One region of the Oceanidesulfovibrio marinus genome, then DNA from elsewhere that is predicted to be linked to it. Evidence: riboswitches for the same ligand, from Rfam matches in the RefSeq annotation. Region 1 holds a riboswitch; the other holds the start of a gene.

Evidence for each region. Region 1 has a riboswitch for cobalamin ahead of metE (5-methyltetrahydropteroyltriglutamate--homocysteine S-methyltransferase). Riboswitches for the same ligand answer to the same signal wherever they lie in the genome.
Region 2: another riboswitch for cobalamin. It lies ahead of E8L03_RS12885 (ribonucleoside triphosphate reductase); the one in region 1 lies ahead of metE (5-methyltetrahydropteroyltriglutamate--homocysteine S-methyltransferase).

What each region holds. Positions count from the first base shown of each region.
Region 1 covers NZ_CP039543.1:4,417,445-4,424,604, reverse strand. The annotation lists gene metE (5-methyltetrahydropteroyltriglutamate--homocysteine S-methyltransferase) at 1-2,150, opposite strand, end outside; cobalamin riboswitch at 2,354-2,544, opposite strand; gene E8L03_RS19365 (aminotransferase class I/II-fold pyridoxal phosphate-dependent enzyme) at 2,817-3,983, opposite strand; gene E8L03_RS19360 (MlaD family protein) at 4,070-4,636, shown strand; gene E8L03_RS19355 (FAD-binding and (Fe-S)-binding domain-containing protein) at 4,761-7,160, shown strand, end outside.
Region 2 covers NZ_CP039543.1:2,919,543-2,926,702, reverse strand. The annotation lists gene E8L03_RS12910 (PfkB family carbohydrate kinase) at 1-385, shown strand, start outside; gene E8L03_RS12905 (TRAP transporter small permease) at 461-952, shown strand; gene E8L03_RS12900 (TRAP transporter large permease) at 972-2,255, shown strand; gene dctP (TRAP transporter substrate-binding protein DctP) at 2,252-3,313, shown strand; gene E8L03_RS12890 (glycerol dehydrogenase) at 3,404-4,510, shown strand; cobalamin riboswitch at 5,106-5,312, shown strand; gene E8L03_RS12885 (ribonucleoside triphosphate reductase) at 5,449-7,160, shown strand, end outside.

The DNA of each region.
Region 1 (7,160 bases):
GCGCGGCGCAGCAGGTCGGCCATCTCGTCCACGCTGGGCACGCGCGGGCTGTGGATGTCGTAGATGCCCGGACCGACCTCGTTGGGATAGTTGAACAGCCGGAACGCTTCGAGCAGCTCCATGCGGCTGCGGCTGGCCTCCAGGCTGATGACGTCGGCGTCCATGGCTGCGATGTGCTCGATGATGTCGTTGAAGTCGCAGTAGCACATGTGGGTGTGGACCTGCGTTTCCGGGGCCGCGCCGTTGGCTGCCAGGCGGAAGCAGTCCACGGCCCAGCGGAAGTACTCGTCCCAGGCGGATTCACGCAGGGGCGCGCCCTCTCGCAGGGCCGGCTCGTCCACCTGGATGATGGGCAGGCCCGCCTGCTCCAGATCGGCGACCTCGTCGCGGATGGCCAAGGCGATCTGCCGGCACGTCTCGCTCCGGGGCTGGTCGTCGCGCACAAAGCTCCAGCACAGGATGGTCACCGGCCCGGTCAGCATTCCTTTCATGGGCTTGTCCGTAAGCGACTGGGCGAACTTGCTCCAGGCCACGGTCATGGGCTTGGCACGGGCAACGTCGCCGTAGATGACGGGCGGTTTGACGCAGCGGGAGCCGTAGCTCTGCACCCAGCCGTTCTGGGTGAAGCAGAAACCATCGAGCTGCTCGCCGAAGTACTCCACCATGTCGTTGCGCTCCGGTTCGCCGTGCACGAGCACATCCAGACCGAGCTCTTCCTGGCGGCTCACCACATCTCGGATACAGTCGCGCATACGCTCCGTGTACTTTTCCATATCCAGGTCGCCGCGCTTGTAGTCCCGCCGCGTTGCGCGGATCTCCGCCGTCTGGGGGAAGGAGCCGATGGTCGTGGTGGGCAGCAGGGGCAACCCGAGCCGTTCCCGCTGCTCCAGGCTGCGCTCGGCATACGGCACCGGCCGTGCGTACATCGTGGGGGTGAGCGCATCGATGCGCGAACGCACATCCTTGCGGTGCAATGTCTCGTCGGACCGGCGGGAGGTCCAGGCCGCACGGTTTTCTTCGAGCCAATCGGCCACATCCACTCCTTGCGCCCCCTGTGTCCCCTGTACAGTGGCCGCGAGCATGGCGACTTCGCGGCACTTCTGCACCCCAAAGGCCATCCAGCGCTTGATCGTTTCGGACAGCGCGATCTCGTCCTCCAGGTCCACGGGCACATGGAGCAGCGAGCACGACGGCGCGAGCATCAGCCGGTCCATGCCCACGGCGTTCCGGGCGTGTTGGATCAGATCCAGCGCCTTGCCGGCGTCCACCCGCCAGATGTTCCGGCCGTCCACCACGCCCAGGGACAAGCGCGCTTGTTCCGGCAGCGCCTTCAGCACGGCGTCGAGCTGCTCGGGTGCGCGCACCAGATCGACATGCAAGGCGTCGAAAGAGAGCCCATTGAGCTCGCCCAGGTTGTGCGCAATGGAGCCGAAGTATGTGGCAAGCATCACCTTGGCCGGGCTCGCGGCCTTCAGAAGCGAGGCATAGGCCGTCTTGAACGCGCCTTTGACCTCCGCTGGCAGATCCTGCGCCAGGACTGGCTCGTCCAGCTGAATCAACTCGCAGCGTTCGCCGAGCTGGGCCAGGAGCTCTTCATACGCCTGTAGGATGACAGGAAGCAGCTCGAAACGGTTGAAGTCCGGCGTGGTGGACTTGGCCAGCACGCAGTAGGTGACGGGACCGGGAAGCACGGCTTTGAGCGGAGCCCCGAGCTCGCCGGCCTCCTCGATCTGGGCGAGCAGCCTGTCTGCATCGACATGGAAACGCTGATCCGGCGCGAGCTCCGGCACGATGTAATGATAGTTGGTGTCGAACCACTTGGACATCTCCATGGCCGGAACGCCCTGCCCGCCGCGGGCCATGTGGAAGTAGGCGTCCAGATCGACGGCCTCGCCCGCCGTGCCGTACCGTTCCGGCACGGCGCCCAGGGCGGCGGTCATGTCCAGAATATGATCGTAGAAGGAAAAATCGCCCACCGGCAGCAGCTCGATGCCGGCGTCGCGTTGCAGTGTCCAATGTCTGATCCGCAGCTCCCGGGCCGTGGCGAGGAGGGCGTCGCCCTCGATGTCGCCTTTCCAGTACTGCTCCAGAGCCCGTTTCAACTCCCGCTGTTTTCCCATGCGGGAAAATCCCAACAAATGCGTCTGCATGCTTTCTCCTTGCCCATGGGGGCATGCGCGGTTTCGCGCGCGCAGTAGAAGTGTTGGCAGGCAATCGCACCCGGCGACACGGGCTTTCTCATGAAAAAGCCCATTCCCGAGTTCGAGAATGGGCTGTGTATGTCGTGCAACGCCGTCCCGGAGGATCACGATATCGTGTCGGATTCGGCGTCAGCAGCCCATGGCGCGAGGCGTGCCTGCGAAAATCTCCGAGACGTCTTCTGGCTTACGGGGTGGGCTCTGTATGGCCCGGCCGATTCGGGGCTCCTTCCCGGATGCGTGTACGCATCCAGTGGAGTCTCCCTCAGGCGCTGATCCCGAACACAGCAGCGCGTCTGCGACGGACTCTCACCGTCTTCCGTTTCCCGGAGTTCCAATATGTGGCGGAGTATGGGAGATGGCTCCGCCCTTGTCAAACACTTCACCCGGCGCGTGCAGGGCATAGAAGAAAAGCAATGCGAGGGGGATGCCTTTTGCGCATTTTCGTCTTGAGGCAAGACTCTCATCAGAAACAATTACTAATTGTTCCTGATAAATGCATAAGAGCATCTAAGCCTGCTTAAGGCTAAGATGCTCTAAAAAAGGGTTCTCCCTCCCGCGCTCTCCCTTCCTAAACTTTTCAACTAAAGAAACTTTCAGTGCGGGCATTGGCAGGACCTACACGAGGGATCGCGACACCTCGCCTAGCGCTGCAATCAACCTCGTGTTGTCCTCCGCCGTGCGCACCTGAATGCGCAGAAAGCCCGGCGCCATGCCTGTAATGTCATCGCAGTCGCGCACGAGGACGAGCCTGTCCTCCAGTGCGTGGGCCACGTCGCCAGGTCGCAGCCCCTCGCGCAGGCGCACGCACAGGAAGTTGGTCATGGAGGGCAGCACCCGCGCCACGCCGGGAAGTGCGCTGATTGCCGCAGCAAGCTCCCGCCGCAGTCCGGGCAGCGGCGCACGGGTCGCGTTGTACTCGGCCTTGTGCTCCAGAAAGAACGTCCCGGCCTCCTGCGCCAGTGCCGTGACCGACCACGGCGGCTTGATCCCGGTCGCGCAATCCACCAGCGCCGCATCTCCCACCACGTAGCCCAGCCGCAGGCCCGGACAGGCAAAGGTCTTGGTCAGAGAGCCGATGCAGGCCACGCCCACGCCATCGCCGGCCGCCGCGGCCAGATCGGTATAGCGCGCCACAGTCGCGGACCGGCCATCGTCGTCCATGGCTATGTCGCGATAGGCCTGGTCCAGCAGCAGAGTCGTGTTGGTCAGGCCGGCCGCCAGCTCAGGCAGGCGCTCGTACACTTGGCCGGTGGGGTTGTTGGGCGAACAGAGGATCACGGCGTCCGCATTGGTCTGGGCAATGCGCTCCAGAATGGAGGTCACGGCCCTTTCGGTGAGACCGAAGTCCTCGTCCGGGTCCAGAGGTTCGATCTCTACGGAGATGCCCAGAGCGTTGGCCGTGCGCGCGTACTCCGAAAAGATGGGCCCCACCAGGAGCAGCCGGCGCGGCCGCAGTCCGGCCAGCAGCACAAGAATGGCCTCGGCCGCGCCGTGGGTGGGCAGGATCTGCGAGGGGTCCACGCCCTCATGTGCGGCCAGCGCCGCCGTGAGCGCGGGCGCTTCTGTTTCAGGATAGTGACGGAGCTCGGGGGCGATGGTTTTGATGAGCCGGTCTGTCAGCGACTCGGCCAGCACATCCGTGTTGTTGGAAAAGTCAACGATTGCGTCGGGTGAGACGCCGCGGCGGCGCAAGACGGCGAGTAGCCTGCCGCCGTGGGGCGCGAGCGCCTGCTGTTTCCCGGCCTTGGCATCCGGCGGTAAATTGCTGTACAGAATAGTCATGGACGTTCCCTGTGCGGAACGAATCCGCTTCACTTCGATCTTTGTGCGGGGCTGAGGCTCCGCGACATGCATAAAGGAGATTCTTCATGGCCAACCGAATCTTCATCCGCCTCGCCGCCATTGTTGGAGCCGCGATCTTCGCGCTGGGCATTGCCGCGTGCGACGAGGTGGGCGTCGGGTCCATGTGCATGCCGCTTCTCTCGCGAGAGGTACAGGTGACCATGGACCAGGCCATGGACCTTCCTATACCGGCGCCGGTCATGCTCGGCGGAGTGAAAATCGGCGAGGTGCGTTCCAAAGACCTCTTGCCTGACAATCAGCCTGTGCTCAAGCTCTGCATAGAAAAGGGCCGACTGGACAACCTGCGCCGGATGACCATCTTCTATGTGGACCGCAACGGTGCGTCCCCCGTGCTGGTGGCCGAGCCAATTCCGGACTCCGGCCCGCTGGACACCAAAGCGGACACGCTGATGTTTCCGGGCTTCTCTTCGTACGACAAGTATGTGGCCTGGCGCGCCCAGAACCTTCTCAAACAGGGCGTGGACGAGATGCTCGACGCGTTCAGCAGGCTCCTTGGTCCGGACAGTGCGCCGCCGCCCTCCCAGGAGAACCCCACGCCTCCGTCGTCCGGCGACGGCGCCAAGACTTTGTAGCCTAACACGCTGCATATCCTTCGTTTTTCCACTGCGTGGCTCGCGCCTTGCAGTTCTTTGCGCTCCCACGTAATGTGGTACGTTTCCGCTAAACATTACAACTTTCGTCAGCAGGTTTTTTCCCATGCCACACAAGGGACCCCACATATCAATCTCGTCGGAACTGCTCGTCTCGCGCGTTCTGGGTCTTTCGCCCGCAGAGCTCGCCACGTGGCCCGAGTCGGTGCGCAACCTTGCCGCCGCCCTGGCCGAGGAGCTTTTCCTTGTCCGTTACAACCCATTCATCGACCCGAGCATCGTGATCGACTCCGTGCGCTCCCACTTCCGCCAGGAACGCGGCTCCCTGTCCCGCGAGTACACCAAGTTCCTGGACAAGGGCATCAAACGGTTCTGGCGCGAGTTCGAAGAAGACATGCGCTTCCGCAAGGAGGTCAAGCACCGCCTGGCCGAGGTTCTGGACCGCAACGCCATAGACGACAGGCCCGCCTCGCTGGTCCAGTCCTCCACGGACGCCACCGACCTGCGCATGGCCCTGCCCATGCTGGTGGTCACGCCCAAGGACACGGAGCAGATCCAGCACGTGGTCAAGCTGGCCAACGAGATGGACTTCGTCATCGTGCCCAGGGGCGGCGGCTCCGGCGCCACCGGCGGCTCCATTCCGGCGCACCAGCGCACCGTGATCCTCTCCCTTGCCCGGTGCAAGGATATCATCGAGATCGACGAGGAGAACAGGATTCTCTGCGCCCAGACCGGCGTCATCACCCTGCAGGCCATCCAGGCCGCGGCGCGCAAGAACCTTTTGCTCACCGTGGACCCGGCCTCCAAGGCGGCCTCGTCCCTGGGCGGCAACATCTCGGAGAACGCCGGCGGCCCCTTTGCCTTCGAGTACGGCACCACCCTGGACAACATCTACTCGTACACCATGGTCACCCCCACCGGGGAGATCATCGAGGTCAAGCGCAAGGACCACCCCCGCCACAAGATCATGCCCACGGAAAACGCCGTGTTCGAGGTCTTTGATGAAAAGGGGACCCTGCTGCGCACCATCAGCCTGCCCGGCGACCAGATTCGCGGACTGAACCTGGGCAAGGACGTGACCAACAAGTTCCTGGGCGGCCTGCCCGCCGTGCAGAAAGAGGGCGTGGACGGCATCATCACCAAGGGATGCTTCATCCTCTACCCCAAGCAGTCGCGCTCCCGCGTGCTCTGCCTGGAGTTCTACGGCCGCTCCATGCACAACGCCATGCTGGTCATCCGCGACATCGTGGCCCTGCGCGACGCCATCCGCCGCGAGGGCGACCTGGTGAAGATCTCCGCCCTGGAGGAGTTCGGCATCAAGTATGTGGAGGCCATCGATTACGAGAAGAAGTCCTCCCGCTACGAGGGCGACCCCATCAGCGTGCTGATCATCCAGCTGGACTCGGACAACGCCGAGGCCCTGGACCAGGCCGCCGCGAACATTGTGGACATCGTGGAGCCCTACGACCAGGTGGACGTCTTCACGGCCGACGACGAGCGCGAGGCCGAGATATTCTGGGAGGACCGCCACAAGCTCTCCGCCATCTCCAAGCGCACCTCGGGCTTCAAAATCAACGAGGACATTGTCATTCCGCTCGACGTCATCCCGCAGTTTGCGGACTTCATCGAGCAGCTCAACCTGGAGTACATGGCCCGGGCCTACCGCAAGGCGCTCCACGACGTCAGCCGCATCGAGGGCATTGCCCCGGACGACGACTTCATCCGCATGGAGCTGGAGTTCACCTCGCGCATCCAGGCCGGCAAGGTGGACGCCAAGGACCTGACCGACGCCGAGCTGGAGATTCAGGCCGGCTTCTTCTTCCTGGACCTGGCCTCGCGCTACCCGGACCTGGAGGAGCCCCTGCTGCGCATCCGCGACCACATGCACGCCACGCGCATCGTCATTGCCAACCACATGCATGCGGGCGACGGCAACTGCCACGTCAACCTGCCGGTGAACTCCAACGACGCCGAGATGCTGCACAACGCCGAAGAGGCTGCGGCGCGTGTGTTCGAAGAGGTCCTCTCCCTCAAGGGCGCGGTCTCCGGCGAGCACGGCATCGGCATTACCAAGATCGGCTTCCTCTCGGACGACAAGATCGCCGCGCTCAAGAAGTACAAGAAGGAAGTGGACCCCAACAACGTGCTGAACACCGGCAAGCTCACCCAGAAGAACCCGCCGGTGGCGCCGTTCACCTTCTCCTTCAACCGGCTCATCGAGGATATCCGCATGAGCGGCCTGCCGGACAAGGACAGGCTCATCTCGTTGCTACGCTCCATCCAGGTGTGCACCCGCTGCGGCAAGTGCAAGCAGGTGTGCCCCATGTTCTACCCGCAGCAGTCGCTCATCGCCCATCCGCGCAACAAGAACATCAGCCTGGGCTCGCTCATCGAGGCGGTCTACTACACCCAGGTGAGCAAGGGCGAGCCGGACGCCAAGCTGCTGGGCGAGCTCAAGGACCTCATGGAGCACTGCACCGGTTGCGGCAAGTGCACCTCGGTCTGC
Region 2 (7,160 bases), 1.5 Mb from region 1:
CCTGGTTTCCCTGGCCGACTACATCGTCTTTTCCGAAGGCGGCGCGGAACTGGTAGGTGGACAGAAAGACCTGGAAGCAAACCTTCGCGCAACAGCCAAGGCAACGGGCAGATGGGTGGCCATCACAGCAGGCGAGAAAGGGTGCTGCTGGATGGACGGCGACATCTTCAAGCACATGCCCAAGTTCGAAATTGATTGCGTAGACACGCTTGGCGCAGGCGACACCTTTCATGGCGCCTTTGCCGTGGGGCTGGCGGAAGGCATGGGGATAGAGCAGGCGCTCCGTTTTTCCAGCGCCGCCGCCGCGTTGAAATGCACTGTCCCCGGGGGTTCAACGGGTATCCCGACCCGGGAGCAGGTCGATGTATTTCTCGGCCACGTATAGTTCGTTGGCCGTTTCGTTGTCAGGAGCGAGAACCATGTGTCGACCAACTGAAGTAGTGAAGTGAGGGAAGGGAACATGCTCAAGCGTGCGTTCAGCGGCCTTGTGCTGTGCAATACCCTGATAATCAAGATGTGCGAAGCCATCCTCACCGTTCTGCTGGGGGTGCTGGCGGGGTTGCTGTTCTGTTCCGTCGTCTGGCGTTACTGCCTGAACAACCCCATTCCGTGGAGCGAGGACTTCACGCTTGTCTGTCTTGTCTGGATGTCGTTCCTGGGGGCGCCGGTGGGCATGCGGGGCGGTCACATCGCTACCAACCTCGCCTCTGACAGGCTTCCCAAGGCATGCTCGAAATTGCTGTGCGCGGTTGCCAATGCTGCGGTTCTCTTCGTGGCGATTACGGTAATCGTATACGGCGTTCCGTTCGTCAAACAGGGGATGGCCAGAATCATCCCGTCCATGGACTGGCTTTCCCACGGCTACTCCTATCTTGCGCTGCCTGTCGGGTTCGCCTTGATCGTGCCGCTGTGCATCGAGAACATCTTAAGCCCGTTCGTACAGTCCGAATGATTGAATAGGATATCCGCCCATGCCCCTCTTCATTATTTTCACCATCGTCACCGCACTGATAGGCGTGCCGATCGTCTTTGCACTGGCGTTCGGTCCCTTGCTGGGGTTCTCCCTGCAAGGCAATGCTGCTTTGCTTCAGATCAGCTTGCAGCGCATGTTTGCAGGAATCAACCAGTTCCCTCTTGTGGCGGTCCCGCTTTTCATCCTGGCGGGTGAGATCATGAACGCCGGGAGTATTACCCATCGCCTTGTCAGGCTGGCGCAGGTATTGATCGGCCACTGCCGCGGGGGACTCGCGCACGTCAATATCCTCAGCTCGATCCTGTTCGCGGGCCTGAGCGGCTCTGCCGTCGCGGATGTCTCGGCGCTGGGATCGATGCTTATCCCGGCCATGGAGCAAGACGGCTACAAGCGTTCCTTTGCCACGGCGGTGACTGCGGCTTCATCGATCATTGGTCCGGTCATACCGCCAAGCATCATCATGATCGTCTACGCCTACATCATGAACGTGTCGGTCGGAGCGCTGTTCGCCGCCGGTTTCATACCAGGCCTGTTGATGGGTGTGGGGCTAATGATCATGACGGCCTTCATCGCCCGGAAGCATAATCTGCCGAAGCAGGAGAGCAGGGCCACGGCAAGGGAAGTCGCCCATGCGTCGTTCGAGGGCTTTTTTCCGCTCCTTACCCCGGTCATCATTCTGGGCGGCATCCTGCTGGGCATTGTTTCCCCCACCGAGGCTGCTGCGGTCGCGGTGGTCTACGCGCTCATCCTGAGCCTTGCGATTCGATCGCTGAAGGTTGGCGATTTGGCAAAGATATTGCGCCGGTCTGCAGGTTCCTCAGCGATCATCCTGCTGATGATCGGCTCGGCTTCGCTGTTCGGCTGGGTGCTGAATATTGCAGGCGTGCCACAATCGCTTGCGCGGCTTGTGATCGGCCTGACCGACAATGCGGCCGTGTTCCTGATTGTCGCCAATGTGCTGTTGCTGATTACAGGCATGTTTCTCGATGCGGGACCAGCGATTTTGATCCTGGGGCCGATCCTGGGACCGACCATGCTGGGTCTGGGCATCAACCCGGTCCATTTCGCCGTGATCATGTGCCTCAACCTGACCATGGGGTTGGCGACACCGCCGTTTGGTTTGGCGCTGTTCGCCTCTTCCGCCGTGTCGGGCGTCAAGGTCGAGACAATCGTTCGCGAGATGCTGCCTTTCTACCTAATCCAGGGCCTCGTTCTGATTCTGATAACGTTCTGCCCGGTGATATCGCTTACTCTGCCAAGATTGTTGGGATTTCCTGTATGACAAACAACCTTTCAAAGAAGGAGTGCATGATGAAGCTCACCATGTGTATCGTCGCGTTTGTGGTTATGGTCGGGCTGATGGCCAACCCGGCGGCTGCGGCGGACTTCACCCTGAAGATTGCCCATGCGGGTCCGGCCACAATGAACAACGACGATTACGTCGGGTCGACCTCCCTCAAAAAGTACATCGAGGAAAAGTCGGATGGCGCGATCGAGGTTCAGATCTTTCCCGGCAACCAGCTCGGCAATTATCAAGAGGTAATGGAGCAGGTGAACGCCGGTGTTCTGGAATCGGCTCACGTTTCCATCGGCGGCGTGACTCCGTTCATCCCGGAGCTGAGTGTTGTGGATCTGCAGTATGTCCTGCCCAATGACGAGGTGGCCTACGCATTCATGGCAGGGTCCTTCACCGACAAGATGCGCGATGCGATCCTTGAACAGCTGCCCAATGTCAGGCTGACCGCAGTCAGCGACGGCGGCCGCTGGCGTTCATTCTTCACCACGGACAAGGCAATCCATACGGCTGACGATCTGAAAGGACTGAAGATCAGGACCATCAGCTCTTCGTTGCAGCAGGAGTTCGTCAAGAGCCTCGGCGCCTCGGCAACGCCTGTCGCCTGGGGCGAGCTGTATACGGCGCTGGCCACCGGCGTTGTCGACGGCACCAAGAACGGCACGCCGGACGTCATGTCCAACAAGTTTTACGAGAGCATCAAGCACCTGATCCTGGATCGCCACACCTTCCTCTTTGGCTACTACTTTGTCAGCGACAGCTGGCTGAAGAGCCTGCCCGAGAACCTGCAGAAGGTCGTGCTGGACGGGTTCACCGCAGCCGCCGCAGAGCAGACCAAGTTCAATGCAGAGACGGAAGCCAGCGCCAACGAGGACTTTATCGCCGCGGGCGGCGAGATCTACGAGCCCACGGCCGCGGACCGGGAGACGTTCCTCGGCGCCAGGCAGCATATGGAGGACTGGTACGTCGAAAAGTATGGCGACAAATGGTTGAAGATCATGCTCAGCGCCGTGGAAGAAGCACAAGCGAAAGTAAACAATCAGTGACACTGGTTGTGTAACGTCTATAATGTGTCTCTATGAGTGGCGGGGCGTCAGCGTGGCGCCCCGTTACTTTTGGGACGGAGGTTTTTTGAGATGAAAGCGATGGGTTTTCCGCTGGTGTACAAGCTGGGGGACGGACTACTTGATAACATTGGAGAGTATGTCCGGCCGTTCGGTAAAAAGCCCCTGGTTGTCGCCGATGCGTTTGTCAGGAGTCTTTATGAAGAGGCGCTTGTTCAGGCCTTGAAGCGAGAGGACATTACGCCGCTGTTTGTGGACTTTGGCGGCGAATGCTCTCCTGCTGCTATCGAAAGCGCGTCACAAAAAGCCCGGGACGAAGGCTGCGACTGCGTTCTCGGCTTTGGCGGCGGCAAGGCCATCGATACCGCCAAGGCCGTGAAGATCGAAACCGGCATCCACGTGATCATCGTGCCGACAATCGCGTCCAACGACTCCGCCACCGGCAGGCTTGCCATCACCTACAACGACGACGGCACCTTCATCGGACCGCGGTTTCTGGAAAACAATCCGGATGCGGTGCTGGTCGATACAGGGATTGTAGCCCGCGCGCCTGTCCGGTTTTTCATAGCAGGCATTGCGGATGCGCTGGTCACGAAGTTCGAGGCAGATCAGTGTGTCGCTTCCGGTTGCGATAACTTCTTCGGCGCCAGACCGACCGAGGCCGCCATCTGTCTTGCCGACGCCTGCTATACGATCGTACGCAAATATGCTCCGGAGGCGGTTCGCCACGTGCGGGAGCAGCGCGTCAGCGAGGCTGTCGAGAAGGTCGTCGAGGCCAACACGCTTTTGAGCGGGCTTGGCTTTGAAGGCTGCGGTGTGGCCGCCGCGCACGCCATCGGCATGGCCCTGGCGGATTTGCCGGGAGCCAAGGGCGTGTTGCACGGCGAGGAGGTCGCGTTGGGGCTGATCGCCCAGTTCATGCTGGAAAAACGAGACGACGCGTTCATGAAGGATATGCTGGACTTCTACACCGCGGTGGGTCTGCCGGCATCACTGAAAGACCTGGGCATACCCGAACCGGATGCAGAACAGCTTCGCAAGACGGCAACGTTTGTGCTCCGCCCGAAAAGCCGCATCCACAATATGTCCATCCCGGTGACGATCGAGAGTGTTGAAGAGGCCATAACGCAGGCGAATAAATTCGTAGCGGCCTATAGAGCCGGCTCCTCGGACAGCTGAGCGGCGGTGCGGTGGAAATATGGTGACGGGCTGCGCCGCCTTCCCGGGCTAGGTCAGACAGGGCGCCCCTCTGGCCTGGGGTTTTGATATAGATACATCGGCTTGCCGCCGTCACAAGTGGAATGCGGTCGTCCGGTGTTGTCGAAGTCGAAGGTTCCCCACCCACCATATGAACGCGGGCTGAAAGCCCCTGCGTCGGTAGCTCGATTCTGTCCCTTGGCCATGACATTTAACAGGGTGACCGTGTTTCACGGCACCCTCTTTTTCATGGCGCAGCAGGGGCTTTTCCCGCGCCGCCTCGATGATCCGAGATTCTTTTGAGGGGTGGAAGCGTCCAGCACATCCATATGAGTCGAACACCTGCCAGAAGGTGCTCGCCGTGCCGTCGCGGAGCTTCCGGCAGAGCCTCCATCCGAGGCAGGAACGATTCGTTGAGATTTTTTCTAGAATTTTTTCCTGTCAGCCAAATTGGCTCGGTTAATTCCGTAATTTCAACCCATTGTCAGCTTGCAGTGCTGTCACTTTCTGGCATTTTCTATAAATAAACCAATCTCTTATGTGGCAGGCGCGATTTGACTTTGCAGTCCGCCAGCTCTAAAAAATGACCAGAGCAGGTGCCCGGACCAGTCCGGGTGAAAAGGGAATCCGGTGCGAATCCGGAGCTGCCCCGCAGCGGTGAACGGGAACGAGCCCCCACAGTGAGACACTGGCGAGCATGCCGGGAAGTCGGGGGGCGAGGAAGGCGGCGAGCATGCCGCACACGCCCGCAAGTCCGAAGACCTGCCCGCTCCCGTCAGGACCGAGCGTCCCGGCGGTTTGACGCGTGAGCCTCGTGGGAGGGCCGTGCGGCAGATCGAAAGGGAACATGTTCCATGTTCTCCGGCTGCAGGCGCTGACCCCCGCGTCATCGCTAAAACCTTCAGCAGTCGGAGATCATAATGTCCCAGAACGTCCAACGCCTCACTGAACCTCTTCCAGATCAGGCTGCTCCCGCCGCCATACTCACGCCCCTGCGACCCATTGCGCCGCCGGTCCAGGTGCGCAAGCGTAGCGGCGAGGTCATCGATTTCAATGTCGATAAGATCCGCTCGGCCATCCGCCGTGCGGGCGCGGCTACGGACGAATTCGACGACGCCGAGGCCGGCCTGCTCACCGCACAGGTGGTGAAGGTCCTGTCGCATCGCTTCTCGGGCCGTGTGCCGGATATTGAAAACATCCAGGACACGGTGGAGCAGGCCCTTATCTCAGCCAATCATTTCAGGACCATGCGCGCCTACAGCGTGTACCGCGAGCAGCGCGCCAAGCTCCGCCAGGACAGGAAGACCGTGGTGGACGTGGCGTCAAGCATGAACGAGTACCTGGACCGGCAGGATTGGCGGGTCAACGCCAACGCCAACCAGGGATACTCGCTCGGCGGGCTCATACTGAACGTCTCCGGCAAGGTGACGGCCAACTACTGGCTGAACCACGTGTACCCGCCGGAGGTGGGCCGGGCGCACCGCGAGGGCGACATGCACATCCACGACCTGGATATGCTCTCCGGCTACTGCGCGGGCTGGTCCCTGCGGACGCTTCTGACCGAGGGCCTGAACAACGTGCCCGGCAAGGTGGAGGCCAAACCTCCCAAGCACCTCTCCAGCGCCGTGGGCCAGATCGTGAACTTTCTTGGAACGTTGCAGAACGAATGGGCGGGCGCGCAGGCCTTCAGCTCTTTCGATACCTATATGGCTCCCTTCCTGCGCAAGGACAAGCTCGCCTACGAAGAGGTGCGCCAGTGCATCCAGGAGCTCATTTACAACCTGAACGTGCCATCGCGCTGGGGCACGCAGACGCCTTTCACCAACCTCACCTTCGACTGGACCTGCCCGGAGGATCTCGTCGAGCAGCATCCGGTCATCGGCGGGGAGGAGATGCCCTTCACCTACGGCGAGCTGCAGGCCGAGATGGACATGATCAACCGCGCCTACATCGAGGTCATGACCGCGGGAGACGCAAAGGGCCGGGTGTTCACCTTTCCCATCCCCACGTACAACATCACCAAGGATTTTCCCTGGGACAACCCCAACGTGGACCTGCTCTTCGAGATGACCGCCAAGTACGGCCTGCCGTACTTCCAGAACTTCGTGAACTCGGACCTGGAGCCCAACATGGTGCGCTCCATGTGCTGCCGTCTGCAGCTGGACCTGCGCGAGCTGCTGAAGCGCGGCAATGGGCTCTTCGGCAGCGCGGAGCAGACCGGGTCGCTGGGCGTGGTCACCATCAACTGCGCGCGCCTGGGCTACCTTCTCCGCGGGGATGAGCGCGCACTGTTCGCCCGCCTGGACGCCTTGCTGGAGACCGCGCGCACGAGCCTTGAGATCAAGCGCAAGGAGATCCAGTCGCGCATGGACGCCGGGCTCTTCCCCTACACCAAGCGCTACCTGGGCTCGCTCCGCAACCACTTCAACACCATCGGCGTCAACGGCATCAACGAGATGATCCGTAACTTCACGGACGACCGGGAGGACATCACCACGGACGACGGCTATGCCTTTGCCGTGCGCTTCCTGGACCACGTGCGGACGCGCATGACGGAGTTCCAGGAGGAGACCGGGCATCTGTACAACCTGGAAGCCACCCCGGCGGAGGGCACGACGTACCGCTTCGCCAA